DNA from 3 places in the Salicola sp. AFF1 genome. Region 2 is predicted to be linked to each of the others. Evidence: predicted binding sites of a transcription regulator. Region 2 holds the regulator's gene; each other region holds the start of a gene.
The links. Region 2 encodes sigma-54, which starts transcription at its own class of promoters, with help from an activator protein. Its sites were predicted from a motif close to TGGCACNNNNNTTGCTNT; they were not measured.

Region 1 (6,639 bases), on a different contig from region 2:
CCAGAGTCAGCCCGACCATCCGCGTGAGCCGTCCGCTCAGCTCCGGGCCACAGGCATCAGGAAGTGCTTCTGCGAACCGGTCCAGCCGTTCAGACAGGGTCATCGCTGTCACCGTTTCCGGCTCCAGGCTCCTCGCCTGACTCCAGCACATCCCGGTGATAGTCGCTCATCTCGCCCATAACCGCATCCAACTCCCCATGCCCGGTGTCTTCAGTGTCGCTGAGTTCGGCTTCGAGCATACGCTGGACCTGCTTCTGGAACCGCTTCTCCACAGTGTAGTCCACCAGGCTGCGATTGTTCTCCACGCTACATCCGCCGGGAAGGATCTGATCGTCCGGTGCCACTGTGGCGTGACTCGCGACCCCTTCGATGGCCTGGCGGACCATTTCCGCGTCATCGGGATGCACCCGGATACGCATGTCACTGTCGCTATCCGGCAGGCTGTGGATGGCGCGGCGCACGATACTGCCAATCTGGGCGCTATCGAGCTGGAGTTCCCGATGGATCACGGACCGGCTCAGGGCCATGACCAGATTCAGAAGGGCCGCCTCGGTTGCCTCCTCTTCCTGGCGGATGGGATGAACCAGGGTGTCCATGATCTGCTGCAGCCGTTGCTCTTGCTGACGCACCTGCTCACGGCCTTCCTCCAGGCCCTGCTGCTCACCCGCCTCCCGACCCGCGGCATGGCCCTCGTCATAGCCCACCCGGTAGCCTTCTCGAGCGCCCTGGTCCATGCCTTCGGTCTTGCCGGATTCAAAGCCCGCGTTGTAGCCCTCCTCGCGCGCCTCATTATGGATGGCCTCCAGCTGCTCGGCCGTCAGCGGCTGAACCGCCTCTTCCTCAACCTCTTCCACCGCCGCCCGCCGCTGGCCGTTTTCATCAAGCAGCGGCATTTCCCAGCGTTCATAGGCGGTAAGGTCCTCGGACGGTATCCGGTCGCGATGCGAGTAGCGGGTCATCTAGAGCATTTCCTCGCCGGAACCACCCAGCACAATGTCGCCGCTTTCGGCCATGCGCCGGGCAATGGTGATGATTTCCTTCTGCGCGGCCTCCACCTCGGAAACCTTGACCGGCCCCTTTGCCTCCAGGTCGTCTTTCAGGAGCTCGCCGGCGCGCTTGGACATGTTCTTGAAGATCTTCTCCTTCACTTCGTCCTCCGCACCCTTGAGCGCCACCACCAGAACGTCGGAGGAGACCTCCCGGAGCAGCGACTGGATGCCCCGGTCGTCCACGTCCTTGAGGTTGTCGAAAACGAACATCAGATCCTCAATCTCACTACCAAGATCCGGATCCATGTCCTTCACGGAATCCATCAGCTGGCCTTCAATGCTGCGGTCCATGTAGTTCATGATGTCCGCTGCACGCTGGATCCCACCGATACGGCTGGCCTGACCACCAGCGCCGCCCGAAAACTGTTTCTCCAGAATGGTGTTGAGTTCCTGAAGCGCCTGTGGCTGTATGGATTCCAGCGACGCCACGCGCATCATCACATCGAGCCGGACTTTGTCGTCCAGCGATCCCAGGATTTCGGCGGACTGGTCCGGATCCAGGTAGGACACCACGATCGCCTGGATCTGCGGGTGTTCGTAGCGGATGATGTCCGCCACCGCTCGGGGCTCCATCCACTTGAGGGTGTCCAGCCCGGTGGTGTTACCGCCGATCAGGATGCGGTCAATCAGGCTGCCGGCCTTTTCCTCGCCCAGGGCATTGGTGAGCACCGAGCGGATGTAGTCGTCGGCGCCCACGCCCAGACCAGTCTGCCCCCCAACCGCTTCGAAAAACTCGCCCACAACGTACTCCACGTCGTTCTTGGGGACATCCTGAAGCTGGGACATGGCCATCCCGACCCGCTGGACCTCCTTCGGCCCCATGTGCTTGAGGATCTGGGCAGCGTCCTCCTCGCCCAGTGTCATAAGCAGTATCGCGGCCTGTTCGACCCGCCCCAGCTGGCGCGAGGGCTGGGCACGACCGCCTGAGTTCTGTTCATCACTCATCCGCGTTCACCCACTGACGGACTACCTGGGCCACCCTGGCGGGGTCTTCCGCGATCAACCCTTTCACGGCGTTCAACTCCCTATCATAGCCTTCACCGGTATCCGGCAAAAGCCGATCGTCGCCACTGCCCATTGCTGAACGAATTGATTCACTGCCCTCAATATCCTCCAGACCACCCAGTCCTTCAAGGTCGGACTCACCGGCTTCGCCACCCTCGCCACCGCCCTTGCCACCCGCTGCGAGTGTCTTGAGGGTGGGCCGTACCAGCAGAAGGGCGAGCGCAATAATCACCAGGCCCGCAATCACCGGCCGGATGCTTTCCTGGAACCAGGGCTGCTTGTAGAAGGGAGGAGGCTCTATCTCGGGCTCTTTCTGCTCCGCAAACCCAGTGTTGACAACGGTCACGCTGTCACCGCGGGCCGCGGAAAAGCCCACAGCATCCCGGATGAGCCGTGTGAGGCGTTCCAGCTCGGCCTTGGGCCACTCAACCTGGCTTACTTCCCCGGTTTCCGGATTCGTGCGCTTGAGATCATCCACCGCTACCGCCACGCTTAGACGATTAAGGGAGCCGGGCTCTTCACGCGTAAAACTAAGCAGCCGATCCACTTCATAGTTCCGGGTGGCAGAGCTCCGGGAACTGCGGGAGCCACTGCCACCTTCACCGCCCTCCTGGCCGCCAGCCTGCTCCGGGGCCTCGGCTTCGCCTGGCGGCTGATTGGACAATGCTCCGGGAATACCGCCTGTCTCGCCCTGGGCATTAACCTCCTCTACGGTCTTTTCGCTGCGCAGCGCCTGTTGTTCCGGGTTGAAAACCTCCTCAGCCTGCTCAACCGCCTTGAAGTCCATATCCACCGAGACTTCCGCATTGAACCGGTCACGCCCCATGATCGGCGCCAGAATGCCTGCCACCCGTTCCTTGAGCCGCTTCTCAACCTGCCGCTGCATCTGCAGCTTTTGGGCCATCTGTTGGGCATTCTCGTTGGTGGCATTCGCGGAGAGATGGTGCCCTTTCTGGTCCACGACCGTGACATCCTCGCGACTCATCTGGGGCACACTGCCAGCCACCAGGTTGATGACCGAACGAACCTGCACTTCGCTCATGCGGCGACCGCCACCCAGGTTCACCATGACCGATGCCGTCGGGTTGCGGTTGTCATTAACAAAGACGGAATCCTCGGGAATGGCCAGGTGAACGCGCGAGCTACGTACCGAATCCATGGCTTTGATCGTGCGCGCCAGCTCACCTTCAAGGCTGCGGTGGAAGCGGGCCTTCTCCATGAACTGGGATGTGCCCAGCCCCTGGTCCTGCATGATGATCTCAAAGCCCATTCCCTGGTCTTTGGCCACCCCCTCGCGAGCCAGCGCCAAGCGGGCGTCATGGATATCACTCTTGGCAACCAGCAGGGCCCCGCTGCGGTGTTCGATGCGATAATCCACCCCGGCACTGTCCAGTACGTTCGTCAGCTCCTTGGGGTTGTAATCACTCATATCCCCCACAAGCGGCTGGTAATCCTCCCCCTGCGCCCAGAGTACAAGCGTCACGGCCAGGGCCACACTGGCAGCCAGGCCAACAATCAACCCCACCTGACGCAGCAGCCCGACGCTGCTAGCACTCAGCCGGAAGGTGTTGGTGCCGCCAGTACCGCCTTCGGTGTCTCCCTCACCACTGCTGGCCGGCGGGTTGGTCTGTTCCGTTTCAGCCGGTACGTTCGCCATTGTGCGCTCCTGTTACCGCACACCGCCGCGGGGCGGATCCCGTTGAACCGAATCAGATCGGCATATTCATGATATCTTCATAGGCCTTCACAACACGGTTGCGCACCTGAACAGTCGCGTCGAAGGCCACCGACGCCTTTTCGCTTTCCACCATCACGCGGGTGATGTCAACATCCGGATCGCCCTGTGTGTAACGGGTTTTAAGATCCGATGATGTCTGCTGAAGCTCGTTCACGTGGTTGACCGCACCCTGAAGGGTTTCCATGAAGCTTGTCCCTTCGCCCTGTTGCGCTTCGCCAACCTTCTGGCTCGGCTGCATCTGCTCCGGCCGAAGTTGCTCGGGCTGCTGTGCCTGCTGGCGCTGCTGCATCTGTTCACGCAGCGCGCGGATATCGGACAGCACGGAGTTCACATCAGCTCGTTCCACCATTGGCCTTCTCCCGGTGCTCTGGCATACGCCATGGACGGTTTCGTCTTAAGGTACCAGAAGCAATTACCGGGCCAGATTCATTTTCCCCTTTAATGACAAAGCCTTGGAATCCGGAACTGGAAACGGCCAGCCCAATGAGCGCAACACCCCGCATGGCTCGACGTGATTTTGACACAAAAAAGCCCGGACCGGAGTCCGGGCAGGCAGGAGGAAGGGGAGTCAGATGAGCGCCAACTCCTCCTCAGGGTTGATTCCGTAATCACGCATCTGGGCCAGCTTGTACCTCAGGGTCCGGGGGCTGATGCCAAGCCGCTCGGCCGCCTGCTTGCGCCGTCCCCGTTCATCGCGCAGCGTCTGCAGGATGATCCGGAACTCGCGCTGGCGCAGGTCATCCCCAAGGGACCCATCCTGAGCATCCCCTTCGTCTTCCGTTGAAGATTCCGGCGCTGAAACCACAGACGCCACCACCCCCTCATCAGGCTCAGAATCTCCGGGCTGCGGCATGGATGACCGGGGCGGCTGGGCGGCCCCGGTGATGCTTTGGTCCAGGCTCAGATCGCGGTCAGTAATGACCTGTCCCTGCTGCAGAATCAGGGCACGCTGGATGGCGTTATCCAGCTCCCGCACATTACCGGGCCAATCGTATTCATGAATAACGCGGCGCGCACTCGGGTCCAGCGTGACCCCGGTCAACTGCATCTGGCGTGCATGCTTTTCCAGCAGGTGCTCGGCCAGCGGCAGGATGTCATCCCGGCGCTCACGCAGCGGTAGCCACTGCAACGGGAACACGCCCAGGCGGTAGTAGAGATCTTCCCGGAAGCGGCCCGCGGCAACGTCCTGCTGTAGATCCCGGTTGGTGGTGGCGATCACGCGCACATCCAGCTGGATGCTGCGCCGGCCGCCCACCCGCTCCACTTCCCGCTCCTGCAGTACCCGAAGGAGCTTGGCCTGAAGACCGACCTCCATCTCCGAAATTTCATCCAGCAGCAGCGTTCCGCCGTTGGCCTGCTCAAACTTGCCCGGAGAGGCCTGGTGGGCCCCGGTAAAGGCCCCCTTCTCATGGCCGAAAAGGATCGCCTCCAGCATGTTCTCGGGAATCGCCGCACAATTGATGGCTACAAAAGGCTGGGAAGCCCGGCTGGACTCATCATGAATGTAACGGGCGAGCACTTCCTTGCCGGTACCACTTTCGCCACAGATGAGCACTGTGGACTCCGTGCCCGCAACCTTCCGGGCAAGCTGAAACATTCGCCGACTGGCCGCATCCTCGGCAATCGCCTTGCTGGTATTGCCGGCCGTGGCACCGCCCAGAATCCGCGCTACGATGTCCGTCAGCACCTGTGGCTCAAAGGGTTTGGCCAAATAGTCCACCGCCCCGGCCTGCATGGCAGAGACCGCTTGCTCAATCCGGCCATAGGCAGTCATCAGCAACACAGGGATGCCCGGATGATGACGCTGGATCTCCGCCAGAAGGGTGATCCCGTCCATCCCGGGCATCTGCACGTCACTGATCACCAGATCCACGGGGCCAGCCGCCAGTTTTTCCAGGGCCTCCTCGCCAGTGGCCGCCTCGCTTACGCGATAGCGCTTAACCTCCAGCGTGGTCACCAGTGCCTCTCGCAGCTCCCCGTCGTCTTCAACAATCAATATCTTCTGTTTCGCCATGACTACCTCTCCGATGAAACCGCGGGATCACTCATTGTGTGGCCCGGCCAACGGCAGCGTCATGATGGCGCTCGTGCCGTTTTGCCCGTCGGATGCCAGCTCAAACCGTCCCTTGTGGGCCTGGGCTACCGCATTGACCACCGCCAGCCCCAGGCCAGTGCCATGGGATTTGGTGGTGACAAACGCCTCCGTTACGCGCTCAGCTTCTTCGGCAGACAGACCCGGCCCGTTATCCTTAAGACAGAAACGGACTTCTCCGCCCTGCTCGAAAACGCTCAGCGCCAGTTCGTCCGCGCCCGCTTCAAGGCTGTTGTTGATCAGGTTCAGGCAGGCGCCAACCAGCGCCTCCCGATTGCAGGCGATGACGCCTTCGGGCAGCTGCTCAGGCACGGTCAGCGTAGCGCGACGCGTCTGGAGCGACGTTTCCGCATTCTGGACGACCGCCTCCACCCACTCACCAATACGCAGCTGCTCTGCCAGCCGGATATCCCCCCGGGCAAAAATCAGCATGTCCCGAACCTGCTGCTCCAGATGTTGCAGGCGTGCCATCAGCTTGCCGGCGCATCGCTCACGCATCGCCGCATCCAGATCCTCTTCGTAGAGATGGCCTGCATAGAGCATGGCCGCCGAAAGCGGCGTCCGGATCTGGTGGGCGAGAGAGGCGACCATGCGGCCCATGGAGGAAAGGCGTTCGGAACGTGCAAGGCGCGACTGCAGCTCACGGGTTTCAGTGAGGTCGGTGAGCAGGATGAGCTGGCCGGGCTCGTTGTCCATGGAACGGATCTCGATGTTCACCCGGCGACCGTCGTTAAGGGAGACCTCATGGCCATCAT
Region 2 (6,639 bases):
GCGAGTGAGGTGGTCCAGGCAGGCGACGTCCTTGGCACCCGCGCTGTCCCGTCCCTGCCCGTTTCCCTGGGCAACTGTCCGTCCCTGCGATCAGGCGCGTCCTGCACCGTTGTGTGTCCCTACTGGTGCTTATTTTACGCGGTGCGAGCGTGAGGCAAATAGGAAATCGCTGACCCATGCTGTAAGCGATTTCCTACAATGACTCCCCCTCATCAATGCGTTCCCTGAGGTAACGATAGAGGCGCCGGCGAGGGCTGTTGCGGTCCCCGTCGCCCGACTGCCTGGCGGCGTTGCGGATCAGCTGGCGCAGGTGCTGGCCATCGGTTTGGGGATATCGGCTCATGAACTCCGTCAGCGCCTGTTTGCCTTCGTTGAGAAGGCGCTCGCGCCAGCGTTCGGTCATGTGCAGTCGCCGGGTGTGTTCGGGGGTGCCGTGCGTCTGGCCGGCCACGGCCTGGCGCAGGGCCTGTTCGTCTTCCTCCAGAATGCGCCGGCCCAGGTAGTGGAGCTTGCGGCGTCTCGGCTCGCCATCCTGCAGGGTTCGAAGCGCCAGAAGCTCTTCAATCAGGGCTGTTGAGGCAGGCAATTGGTGAATCCGCATCTCTGGCAGCGCAGCCAGCGCTGAGGCCAGTTCCCGCAGTTCCTGCAGTTCCCGTTTGGCCTGGCTTTTGGTGGGCAGTGCTTCCGGCTGTTGCCCTGTGGTGTCAGTATCACTCATTCGTCTTCATCAAACCGGTTGTTGATCAGTTCCACCAGGGCATCCCGGGCGCTCGCTTCATCGTCGCCGTCAATGACCAGCTCGATGTCTGTGCCACAGCTGGCTGCCAGCATCATAACGGACATGATGCTTTTGGCATCCACCTCCCGGTCATCGCGGACCAGGTGGATGCTGCTGTCAAACTGTTCGGCACAGCTCACGAGTTTGGCGGCGGCGCGGGCATGCAGCCCGAGTTTGTTGATGATGGTGACGGTGTCTCGGATCATGTGCGTTTCCGCTGTTCAGGGCGTCGGTGGCGCGTCAGGCAGCTCTGTGTGTCGGACCTGGACGGTGCTGAACGCGCGCCGCAGGTGATTCGCCAGTTCTTCGGCCATATAGACTGATCGGTGCTGGCCGCCGGTACAGCCTATGGAGACGGTCATGTAGGAGCGGTTGACCGTGTGGAATGCCGGCAGCCAGCGGTCCAGAAATCCCTTGATATCACCGAGCAGGGCGTCCGTTCCGGGTTGGCCCTTGAGGTACTCGCGGATGGGGGCGTCCAGTCCGGTGTAGCTGCGGAGCGAGTCATCCCAGAAGGGATTGGGCAGGCAGCGCACATCGAAGACGAAATCGGAATCAATGGGAACGCCGTGCTTATAGCCGAAGGACTGGATCAACAGCGCCATCTGTTGTTCGTCACGCCCGACGATGCGTTCACGCACCATGTCTCGCAGTTCGTACATGGAGCGTTCAGTGGTATCGATATGCAGGTCCGCCAGTCGCGCAATCGGTTCCAGCAGGCTCTTTTCATCCTGGATCGCCTCGGAAAGGGAGCGGGCGGAGGTGCTCAGCGGATGCTTGCGCCGTGTCTGGTGGAAGCGCTGCAGCAGGATGCTGTCCGCCGCATCCAGGTAGATGATTTCCACCCTCAGCTCTGGATGCTGGAGCTGGCGGTAGAGGTTTTCAAAATCGGCGATGTCCGCGGAGAGGTTGCGCGCGTCAATGCTGACCGCGACGTCGCGTTGCTGCTCATCGGATTCCAGGGCCTTGCGTGTCAGCGGCTGGAGCAGCCCGATGGGCAGGTTGTCGATGCAGTAATAGCCAAGGTCTTCCAGTACATGCAGGGCCGTGCTTTTGCCGGAGCCCGAGCGGCCGCTTACGATGGTCAGTTTCACAGGCCGATCTCCCGCCGTGTGGGTAAGGGCGACGTTACTGGGACGCTTTTTCGCTGGCGACGATCAGGTCGTACAGTTCCTGCGAGTCCTGGCACTGGCGCAGGCGCCGGCACAGGCTGCGGTCATTGAACTTCTCGGCCAGCTGGCTGAGCAGTTCCAGGTGCTCACTGGTGGCATTCTGCGGCACCAGGAGCACGAACAGCAGGTCCACCGGTTCACTGTCGATGGCATCAAAGTTGATGGGGGCGTCCAGCGTCAGTAGCGCGCCTACTACGCGCTTACAGTCTTCCAGCCGGCAGTGCGGGATGGCGATGCCTTGCCCGATGCCGGTGCTGCCAAGACGCTCCCGTGCAACCAGATTATTGAAGATCTGGTTTTCCTCAAGCTCCGGGTAGTGCTGGGCTACTCTCTCGGCAATGGTCTCGAGGATGCGCTTCTTGCTGGTCCCCGGAACGCCACAGAGGGCCAGCTCCGGGGCAAGAATGGATTCGATGGACAGTGATGAATGGACCATGGATACCGCTTGGGATCAGCGGGTGGCCGCACCGTGCTGGCGTTCCACCTGCTTTTCCTTGTGTTTGAGAATTTGCCGGTCAAGCTTGTCCACAAGCTGATCGATCGCCGCGTACATATCGTCGTGCTGGGCCTTGGCGTTGATGTCGCCCCCGGTAACGTGGAGCGTGGCTTCGGCGGTCTGCCTTTGCTTGACCACCGACAGCGTCACCTGGGTGTTGCTGATCTGGTCCGTATGCCGTTCAAGTTTTTCCATCTTGCTCCGGACATAGTCCTTCAGGGCTTCTGTCAGCTCGATGTGGTGACCTGAAATGTTGAGTTGCATAGTCCGCTCCTGTTGTCGCTTAGGCCCGGCCACCGGAAGGTGGCCATCATACAGGCGTCAGGCCCTCTAGACGAGACGTTTGCGCTCGTTTGAGGGCGGGATGTGCATCGCCTCGCGGTATTTGGCAACCGTTCGGCGCGCCACATTGATGCCCTGGTCACTGAGTATAGTCGCTATGCGGTTGTCACTCAGCGGTTTCCGGCTTTCCTCCTCGTTGATGAGCTTGCGGATCATGGCGCGGATGGCGGTGGATGAGCATTCGCCGCCTTCGTCCGTGCTCACGTGACTGGAGAAGAAATACTTGAGCTCGTAAATGCCCCTGGGGGTATGCATGTACTTCTGGGTGGTGACACGGGAAATGGTGGACTCATGCATGTCCACAGCCTGGGCGATCTCGGAGAGGATCAGCGGCTTCATCGCTTCCTCGCCTTCCTCGAAGAACTTCTGTTGATGATCGACGATCTGGGAGGCGACTTTCAACAGCGTCTCGTTACGGCTCTGAAGACTTTTGATGAACCACTTCGCTTCCTGGAGCTGATCCTTCAGGTAGGTGTTGTCGGCGCTGGCATCGGACTGGCGGATGAGCGACGCATACAGGTTGTTCACCTGGAGCCGGGGGGCGATTTCCGGATTGAGTTCAATTTTCCAGCGTCCTTCCTGGCGGGAGACGATGACGTCCGGGACCACGTACTCCGTTTCGTCCTCACCGATGGCATCACCGGGGCGCGGGTTAAGGCTCTGGATCAGGCCCAGAACCTCCTTGAGTTGCGCTTCGCTGAGACGGCTGCGGCGCATGAGCTGGCGGTAGTCCCGGTTGCCGAGCAGCTGAATGTAATGGCTGACGACCAGCCGTGCCTGCTTGAGCCAGGGGGTGTCCGGGGGCAGCTGGTTGAGCTGGATCAGCAGGCATTCCCGCAGGTCCCGCGCGGCAACGCCGGGCGGATCAAAGTGCTGGATGCGGTGCAGGACCGCCTCGACTTCGTCCATTTCCAGCGGGTCTTCGTCGTCCGCCGCACTGAGCCCCTGGTGGATTTCTTCCAGGCCCTGGGTCAGATAGCCGGCGTTGTCGGTGGCATCAACCAGAGCATGGGCGATGACCCGGTCGCGCTCGGACATGGGAGTGAGGTTGAGTTGCCAGAGCAGGTGATCCTGAAGGGTTTCGCCGCGGCTGTTGCGGCTCTCGAAATCCATTTCGCTGCCATCGTCTTCGGGGCGTGAGGCAGCGGGAGTGGCGGGAGCGCTCTGGTAGACGTCATCCCAGGCGGTATCCACGGGCAGGTTGTCGGGGATCTCGCTGTTGTCCTGCCAGTTCTCGTTCTCCGAGCTGCTGGCGTCGGTATTGCTGGTACTCGGCTCCTCTCCCCCTTCGCCGGTGGTTTCAGCGCTTTCATGGTCGCCGTCGCCGCTGTCCGCTGCCTGATCGGCCTCAGTATCGGTGTCGGTATCCGTCTCCGCCTCGGCTTCCTCGGCGGTTTCAAGCATGGGGTTGGATTCCAGCTGTTGCTGGATTTCCTGCTGCAGGTCGAGAGTGGAGAGCTGGAGTAACCGTATTGCCTGCTGCAGCTGGGGCGTCATGGTGAGCTGTTGGCCCATCTTCAACTGCAGGGACGCTTTCATGACCATCGACTGCTTTCCCGTTCCCGATTGTCCAGCATTTAGAAACCTTAATGGGTCCTCCAGAGGACCGGCAGGGATTTTGCTTACCCCTTCTGGATCGAGTGTACAGGCGAACTGGGCAGGGCGACAACGGTTCCAGAGTGCACGTGTTACAGACGGAACTCGTCGCCCAGGTAGACTTCCTTGACCTGCTGGTTGGCAAGGATGTCCTCGGCGGTGCCGGAGGCGATGATGTGGCCTTCGCTGACGATGTAGGCGGTCTCACAGATGTCGAGCGTTTCGCGCACATTGTGGTCGGTGATCAGCACCCCAATGCCGCGGTCACGTACCTGGCGCACGATCTGCTTGATGTCGCTGACCGAGATCGGATCCACGCCAGCAAAGGGCTCATCCAGCAGGATGAAAGCCGGTTCCACGGCCAGGGCGCGGGCGATTTCGGCGCGTCGGCGCTCCCCGCCGGATAGGCTCATCCCAAGGCTGTTGCGGATGTGGCTGATGTGGAATTCACGTAACAGCGCTTCCATGCGCTCTTGCCGTTGTGCCTTCGTAAGGTCGCTGCGTGTTTGCAGGATGGCCATGAGGTTCTCCGCCACCGTCAGGCGCCGGAAGACCGAAGCCTCCTGGGGCAGATAGCCGATGCCTGCCCGGGCCCGGCCGTGCATGGGCAGGTGGGTGATGTCGCGGTTGTCGATCCGGATGCGGCCCCGGTCGTGGGGGACCAGGCCCACAATCATGTAGAAGCAGGTGGTCTTGCCGGCCCCGTTGGGCCCCAGAAGCCCCGCAATCTGGCCACTCTGGATGGCAAGGGAGACGTCCATCACCACTGGGTGGCGGCGGTAGCTCTTGGCCAGGTTCAGGGCTTCCAGTGTCGCCATGGGGGTGCTCAGTTACTGCCGTTGTTGTCAGGGGAATCGCGGTCCGGCTGGATGGTCATCTCCACCCGGTCCTGGTCGTCGTCTTCCGAGCTGGAGGCGGTTACGATGCGTTCGCCCACGTCGTACACGATCCGGTTGCCCCGGAACCGGTCACCCTGCTGGCGGATCAGGGCTTCTCGCTCGAAGATGATGCGTTCTTCCTTGGCTTCATAGATGATCGTCTTGCCTTCGGCATAGACCGCTGGGGCCTGTTCCGTTTGCGGCTGCTTATAGGTGGCGGGGTTGCCGGTGGCTTCCATGCGGCTGAGGTTCTGGCTGTTACCCCGGTAGAGTATGACCTTGTCCGCGGTCAAAAGCGCTTCGCCCTGGCTTACGCGTACATTACCCGAATAGGTGGCGGTTCCCTGCTGGTCATCCAGCCGGGCATTGTCGGATGCCACCTTGATGGGGTTGTCCGAGTCCAGATTGAAGGCGTGCGCAGGGAGTATAAGGCCGGCCGTTAGCAGGCCTGCCAGGAGCCGCCAGGCTTGTCGGGCGCGTGCCGGGTTGGTCATGAGCGGGCTATCTCCCCTGTAGGTCAGCGGTTGAATAAGCGGGTGCTGACGTCATTTTCAAGCCTGAAGGCGCGGTCGTTGATCCAGCCGGTCATGCCGACGGCCTGGGTCACGCTGCTGCGGTCGATCAGGGTCACCGGAGCGTCAGTCTGCACAATCCGTCGGTTGTTATCCAGCGTCATGCGTTCGCTGAGGATAAGCACATCGCCGCGTTCGGCGCTGCGGTGGCGGGCCCGGACATCCTGTTCCAGAGTCAGTTCCGTCGCATCGGGGTGATACAGACCGGTATGGGCGCTCACGAACCAGGGCGCGCCGCCCTTGCGGCCCAGCAGCATGGCATGGGGTTTTTCCATGGTGACCCGGTCCTCCGTTTGGAACTGCTCCGCACGGCGGGTACGGATACGGGTGTTGAGCCTGCCCTCGCCATCAAAGGACCGAAAGGTGGCATGAGTCACGAAACCGTCCGGTTTCTTGGGGCCGCGCAGGTCGCTGGCCGTGGTGTCGCGTATCGGGTCCTCTTCCTGGATGACCACAACGGCCAGGCCAAGAAGAACGAGACCAACCATGCCCCACAGGGCAATGGAGCGGTCTCGGAGCCAGGTGGGCATGATCCAGTTAGGCTCTTTCATGGCGCGCGGTACCCGTCAATCAGCTGATCGAGCACACCACGGCATGCCAGAAGCCATTCGCAAACTTCTCGGATGGCGCCCTGCCCACCAGGGGTGGTGGTGCACCATTGCGCTGCCGTTCGCACGGCAGCGCAGCCGTTGGGCACACTGATGCCTACGCCCACGGTTTCGATGGCAGCGAGGTCCGGCAGGTCGTCGCCCACATAGGCCATGGCCTCAAGCGGCACCGAGGTGCGTTCCGCCAGTTCCCGCAG
Region 3 (6,639 bases), on a different contig from region 2:
CCGGAATCCCAGGGCCTGGGCTACGGCGCTGATGATCCACCAGTCCGGGCGGGCCTCGCCCACGGCGGGAACCAGGCCACGCTGGCGCGAGATACAGCGTTCCGAGTTGGTCACAGTACCGTCCTTCTCGGCCCACCCCATGGCCGGCAGGGCCACATCCGCCAGGGCCAGGGTGTCGGTGTCCGCCACGCAGTCCGAGACGATCACCAGCGGGCACTGCGCCAGGGCGTTGCGTGCCCGTTCGGGGTCCGGGAGCGAGACCAGGGGATTGGTGGCCATGATCCACACGCACTGGATCTCACCGCGCTCAATAGCCTCAAACAGGTCAATGGCTTTGTGGCCCGGTCCCGTGGGCAGGGCCGGCGCTTGCCAGAACCGGGTCAGGGCCTCCCGGGCGCTGGGTGTGTCGTAATCCATGTGGGCGGCCAGCTGGTTGGCAAGACCGCCAACCTCGCGGCCGCCCATGGCATTGGGCTGGCCGGTAATGGAGAAGGGCGTCGCGCCCGGGCGGCCAATGCGGCCGGTAGCCAGGTGGCAGTTGATGATGGCGTTGGCCTTGTCGGTCCCGGATCGGGACTGGTTCAGGCCCTGGGACCAGAAGCTGGTGGTGCGCGGGGTGGCCGCGAACCATTCAAAGAAGGTGCGTACATCCTCCAGGGCCAGGTCACAGCGTGCCGCAACCGTTTCCGGGTCCGGCGCACTGTCGCGGGCGGCCTGCAGGGACGCCTGGGGGTCGTTGCAGTGCGCGTTGATCCAGTTCTCATCCAGCGTGCCGGTATCGGCCAGCCAGCAGAGAAGTCCATTCCAGAGGATGGCATCGGTGCCCGGCCGCAGGGCAAGGTGAAGGTCAGCCTGGTCACAGGAAGCGGTCCGGCGCGGGTCGATGACGACCATGCGCCGGTCAGGCCTATCGGCGCCCGCATTCTGCATGCGCTGGTAGAGGATGGGATGGTTCCAGGCGGGATTCGCTCCGGCCAGCACCAGGAGGTCAGCCAGCTCCAGGTCCTCGTAGCAGCCTGGCACCGCATCCTCCCCGAAAGCGCGCTTGTGGGCGGCGACGGCGGAGGACATGCACAGCCGGGAGTTGGTATCCACATGGGGCGTACCAATGAAGCCTTTGGCGAACTTGTTGGCCACATAGTAGTCCTCGGTCAGGAGTTGGCCAGAGAGGTAAAAAGCAATGGATTCCCCTCCCTGATCCCGCCGCAGGCGGCCCATTTCACCGGCCAGGTAGGCGATCGCTTCCTGCCAGTCCGTGTCCTTTCCCTGGATTCGGGGCCGCGTCAGGCGGTCCTGGGCGCCGAGGGTTTCATGCAGCGCCGAGCCCTTAACGCAAAGCCGCCCGGCATTGGCAGGGTGATCGGGGTCGCCCCGCACGGGGGCGAGGCCGTCGCCCTCGGCGTTGGCCTCAACACCGCAGCCGACGCCGCAGTAGGGGCAGGTGGTCTTGCAGCCCATGATGGAGTCTCCCTGAATAAAAAAGGCCCGGCCGCCGATCCCCGGAACAGGGGTAGCGACCGGGCCACGGTGCCCGTTGTCTGTGATGACGCAGATTTGCGTTTCATCAAGCATTTCCCGTGCCTGCTCTGAATGGCCTGTAACCGGGGCTGTTGGGCCTGCTGGTGTCCCGTTACGGGGCAGGCTGCACTGTGTTGGGGCAGTGATGGGCTCTGGAAGCGGTTTTGAGGGCTTCACTGAGGGTTGGCGTGGCTTTTGCTGTGGGACGGCCGAATCGAGATTGAGGGTGAAGCATGTCGGCGGATCAGAACGGTGTGCGAGTCATGCTGGTGGATAATGAACCGGAGCGGGCAGCGATGGTGTGCGATGCGCTGACCTCCGAGGGCTACCAGGTGGTGGGCCAGCGCAACAGCGCGCGCGGGCTGGTGGCGGCCGTGGTCCAGGAGGAGCCGGATGTGGTGATCATCGATATGGATTCCCCGGATCGGGATACCATCGAATCCATGTCAGCGCTCAATGAGCATGCGCCCCGGCCGGTGGTGTTCTTTGCCAGCGACGACAGCGACAGCCAGACCATCCAGCAGGCCGTGAGCGCGGGCGTCAGCGCCTACATTGTGGACGGCCTGGAACAGCACCGGGTCAAGCCGATCGTGGAGGTGGCGGTTGCGCGCTTTGAGGCCTTCCAGTCCCTGCGCAACCAGCTTGAGGAAACGCGAACGGCGCTGGAGGACCGCAAGGACATTGAGCGGGCCAAGGGGTTGCTGATGAAGAAGCAGAAATGTTCCGAAGATGAGGCGTTCCACAGTATGCGCAAGTTGGCAATGGACCGGAACCAGAAACTCAGCGAGGTCGCGCGCCAGCTGATTGAGGCGCTTGAAGGCGGCGAGGGTGCCGGATCCCCGGAGGCGATGGATGAGTGACGGGATGAACATTATGGCAACGGACAACGGCATCCGCCTGGGGTTTATTCCGCTGCTGGATGCAGCGCCCCTGATCATGGCTCGGGAGGCGGGATTTTTTGAGCAGGAGGGCTTGAGCGTCAGTCTTCACCGCCAGCCCTCGTGGTCCAGCCTGCGGGATCGGGTTGGCGTGGGCATGCTGGATGGTGCGCAAATGCTGGGGCCCATGACCCTGGCCATCAACATGGGGCTTGGGGCGCCACCATGCCCGGTGATCAGTCCCATGGTGCTCAGCCGCAACGGTAATGCCATCACGGCCAGCCGCGCCCTGCATGAGCAGCTGGATGCCACGGGCTTCAACCTGTCCGAACCCGCCGGGGCAGCCCGCGCGCTGGGGCGGGTCGTGGCGTCCAGCCGCCAGCCGGTGCGGCTGGGGATTGTTTACGCCTGGTCCAGCCACTACCTCCAGCTTCTCGACTGGCTGGCCAGTGGCGGCCTTGAGCCCGGAGCAGGCCTGGAACTGGTGACCGTGCCGCCGCCGGACATGATGACGGCCCTGGCCGAAGGCAGTGTTGATCTGGCCTGTGTTGGGGAACCCTGGAACTCGCTGATGGAGTACCACGGTGTTGGCCGGATCCTGGCCACCGGCTGCCAGGTCTGGCAGAACGCCCCCGAGAAACGCCTGGGTCTGCGCCGGGACTGGGCGGAGGCCAACCCGGAGCAGACCCAGGCGCTGATGCGGGCGCTGGTCCGGTGTTGCCGCTGGCTGGATGACCCGGCCAATCGGGAAACGGTCTACCGTCATCTGGTGCAACCGGACTACCTGGGTCATGCCATTGAGCCCATGGGGGCTCCGGGTCAGTGGCTGTTCCATCCCCGGGTTCAGCAGCATTTTTTCCGCCAGAGCGCCAATTTCCCCTGGCTATCCCAGGCGCAGTGGCTGCTCTCGCGCATGCGGTTGAGCGGTCAGGGGACACAGGTGTCTGGCTCACCGGATCTGGACGCCATCTTCCGTCCCGACCTGTACCGCCGGGTGGCGCACAGCCTGGGTCTGGATGCGCCCGCCATGGACTACAAGGAGGAGGGCGAACACGGCCAGCCGTTTGTGGTTGAGGGCGGTCGAGGCCAGGTCGAGGTCGCTTCCGATGCCCTGATCGCCACCGGGGGCAGCGGCTGATCCGCGCCGGTGCACAGGGCCGTGGTGCTGCACCCGAATCGCTCGCCAGCAACGGGGCAGGCCTATTAGAATTTCAGGAAATCTTTTTTGAATCAGTAACATAATAACGTGGCACGCTTCCTGCTTCAGGAGGGTGGCCACGGAACGGATGACGGTTCGCCATGGCACGGACTGGCGTGGCGACCGAGTGCAGAGGGAACTGCACACCAGAGAATGATGTGTGATGGCAAAGGCGCCTGCTCCCGGATGGGAGTAGGCGCTTTTTTTTGGGTTGTTGAGAGGGAGACAGTCTCATGAACGGGAACAGGCAGATCAAGCGTGGTACGGGTGCACTGTTGTTGGCAGGCCTGATCAGTACCCTGCCGGTGGGCGCCGAAACGATCGGGCCCGCCGAGAAGCCGGACCTCAAGCTGGGGTTCATCAAGCTGACCGACATGGCCCCGCTGGCCATTGCCAAAGAGAAGAACTTTTTCTTTGACGAGGGTCTCTTCGTGGACCTGGAAGCCCAGTCGAACTGGCGCGTGCTCCAGGACCGGGTTGCCCGCGGGGAGCTGGATGGCGCCCATATGCTGGCCGGTCAGCCCATCGGGGCCAGCATCGGCGTTGGCGGTGGTTCGTCCGACATCGTGACCGCGTTCAGTATGGATCTGAACGGCAATGCGATCACGGTGTCGAATGACGTCTGGGAGGCCATGCGTCCCCATGTTCCCAATCGCGAGGATGGCAAGCCTGCGCATCCCATCAGCGCCGAGGCGCTGAAACCGGTGGTGGAGCAAGCCCGCTCAGAAGGCGAGTCGTTTGATATGGGCATGGTGTATCCGCTGTCCACGCACAACTACGAGATCCGTTACTGGTTGGCTGCTGGAGGGCTTCATCCCGGTCTCTATGACCCTGAGGAAGGGGATAACAGCGGGCGCAGCGGCGCGGATGTCCGCCTGTCGGTGACCCCGCCGCCACAGATGCCCTCCACCATGGAGGCGGGCACCATTCAGGGCTACTGCGTGGGCGAACCCTGGAACCAGCAGGCGGTGGCCATGGAGATCGGGGTGCCGGTGGTCACCAATCACGACATCTGGCCGTACAACCCGGAGAAAGTATTCGGGGTCACGCGTGAATGGGCCGAGGAGAACCCGAACACCCACCTGCGCGTGGTGCGGGCGCTGATCCGGGCCGCCCACTGGCTGGATGAGAACGGCAACGCCAACCGCGAGGAAGCGGTCGAGATTCTGTCGGACTCGCGTTACGTGGGAGCGGATGAAGACGTAATCGCCAACTCCATGACGGGGACCTTTGAGTACGAGCCCGGCGATGTGCGCAAGGAGCCGGACTTCAACGTCTTCTTCCGCCACAACGCCAATTACCCGTACTACAGCGATGCCATCTGGTTCATGACCCAGATGCGGCGCTGGGGCCAGATCCCCGAGCACAAGTCGAACGACTGGTACATGGAGAAAGCGCGCGAGGTCTATAAGCCCGGCGTCTACGAGAAGGCGGCGCGCTCGCTGGTGGCGGACGGCACCATGGAGCCCTCCGATTTCCCGGATTTCGACGAGATCGACGGCTTCAAGCCGGTGCAGGACAACTTCATCGATGGCCACGCCTACAACGGCCGCAAGCCCAACGCCTACATCAACAGTTTCGATATCGGCCTCAGTGGCGACGAAACGCCCTGATCAATCCAAGGAGGCGTTATGCAACAGACAGCACCGGTGGCGCGGATCACCGACTTTGTGAAACAGCAAATGGCCGGGTTCAGTCCCCAGGGCTTGGTGCGCTCCATCACCATGCCCGTGCTCGGTGTGCTCGTCTTCCTGCTGCTGTGGCAGCTGGCGGCACAGAACGTGACCACCTCCCTGGGCAGTCTGCCCGGGCCCGCCGACGTCTGGGAGCAGGCGGGCAATCTCTGGGCGGATCATGTCGAGGAACAGCAGCGGGCGGCCGAGTTCATTGAAATGCAGAAGGAGCGCAATGCGCAGATCCTGGAGCGTAACCCGGACGCGGAGGTCCGCATCCGGCCCTACAGTGGCAAGGAAACCTTCATCGACCAGACCCTGACGAGCCTGGGGACGGTGTTCACCGGTTTCATCCTGGCGTCGCTGCTGGCCATCCCGCTGGGCATCGTGGTGGGGCTGAACCGGTACCTGTACGAGGCGGTGAACCCGGTTATCCAGGTCTTCAAGCCGGTCTCGCCGCTGGCCTGGCTGCCCATTGTCACACTGGTGGTGTCCGCCACCTACACCGTTGAGGACCCCATGGTTTCGCGGGCCTTCGTGACCTCCATGATCACGGTGGCCCTGTGCAGCCTCTGGCCCACGCTGGTGAACACCATCATGGGTGTGAACGCGGTGAGCCAGGATCTGCGCAATGTCAGCCGGGTCCTGCGGCTGGGCTTTTTCACCCATGTCTGGCGGGTGGTCCTGCCCTCCGCCATTCCCATGATCTTCACCGGATTGCGGTTGTCACTGGGCATCGCCTGGATGGTGCTGATCGCCGCCGAGATGCTGGCCCAGAGCCCGGGCCTGGGTAAGTTTGTCTGGGACGAATTCCAGAACGGCAGCAGCGAATCACTGGGCCGCATCATGGTGGCCGTGATCGTGATTGGCCTGATCGGGCTGGTGCTGGATCGCGGCATGCTGATGCTGCAGCGCCTGCTTTCCTGGAAGCGCGCCAGCGCTACACACTGAACGAGGGAGGTTTCCCCATGACTCATTCACGTCCCCATCTCGAACTGTCTTCCGTGGGCATGGGCTTTCCCGTCAAGGGTGGGTCCTTCACGGCTCTGGAGGATGTCAATCTGCGCGTGGCCGAGGGGGAATTCATCTCCCTGATCGGCCATTCCGGCTGTGGCAAATCCACGGTGCTCAACATCGTCGCTGGCCTGATGCAGGCCAACCGGGGTGGTTGCCTGCTGGATGGGCGCGAGGTTACCGAGCCCGGTCCGGAGCGCGCCGTGGTCTTCCAGAACCATTCGCTGATGCCCTGGCTGACCACCTTCGGCAACGTGGAACTGGCGGTGCGCCAGGTGTTCCGTCGCTCCATGACGCGCCGCCAGCGCCGTGACTGGATCATCCACAACCTGGAACTGGTGCACATGGGCCACGCGCT

Region 1: fliE (flagellar hook-basal body complex protein FliE) is a predicted target of sigma-54. The motif match lies at 4,198-4,215, and genes of this name have one in related genera.
Region 3: AC1RQI_RS12020 (CmpA/NrtA family ABC transporter substrate-binding protein) is a predicted target of sigma-54. The motif match lies at 3,644-3,661, and genes of this name have one in related genera.

Annotation. Positions count from the first base shown of each region.
Region 1 is NZ_JBXAYL010000016.1:8,348-14,986, reverse strand. It holds gene fliI (flagellar protein export ATPase FliI) at 1-103, opposite strand, end outside; gene AC1RQI_RS11475 (flagellar assembly protein FliH) at 90-959, opposite strand; gene fliG (flagellar motor switch protein FliG) at 960-1,994, opposite strand; gene fliF (flagellar basal-body MS-ring/collar protein FliF) at 1,987-3,711, opposite strand; gene fliE (flagellar hook-basal body complex protein FliE) at 3,764-4,141, opposite strand; gene AC1RQI_RS11455 (sigma-54-dependent transcriptional regulator) at 4,361-5,806, opposite strand; gene AC1RQI_RS11450 (sensor histidine kinase) at 5,834-6,639, opposite strand, start outside.
Region 2 is NZ_JBXAYL010000004.1:119,121-125,759, forward strand. It holds gene yjgA (ribosome biogenesis factor YjgA) at 194-718, opposite strand; gene AC1RQI_RS04090 (HPr family phosphocarrier protein) at 715-984, opposite strand; gene rapZ (RNase adapter RapZ) at 1,000-1,872, opposite strand; gene ptsN (PTS IIA-like nitrogen regulatory protein PtsN) at 1,907-2,386, opposite strand; gene hpf (ribosome hibernation-promoting factor, HPF/YfiA family) at 2,402-2,710, opposite strand; gene AC1RQI_RS04110 (RNA polymerase factor sigma-54) at 2,777-4,327, opposite strand; gene lptB (LPS export ABC transporter ATP-binding protein) at 4,477-5,202, opposite strand; gene lptA (lipopolysaccharide transport periplasmic protein LptA) at 5,211-5,756, opposite strand; gene lptC (LPS export ABC transporter periplasmic protein LptC) at 5,780-6,364, opposite strand; gene AC1RQI_RS04130 (KdsC family phosphatase) at 6,382-6,639, opposite strand, start outside.
Region 3 is NZ_JBXAYL010000017.1:43,894-50,532, forward strand. It holds gene AC1RQI_RS12005 (nitrate reductase) at 1-1,572, opposite strand, end outside; gene AC1RQI_RS12010 (ANTAR domain-containing response regulator) at 1,752-2,378, shown strand; gene AC1RQI_RS12015 (CmpA/NrtA family ABC transporter substrate-binding protein) at 2,371-3,534, shown strand; gene AC1RQI_RS12020 (CmpA/NrtA family ABC transporter substrate-binding protein) at 3,828-5,207, shown strand; gene AC1RQI_RS12025 (ABC transporter permease) at 5,226-6,218, shown strand; gene AC1RQI_RS12030 (ABC transporter ATP-binding protein) at 6,236-6,639, shown strand, end outside.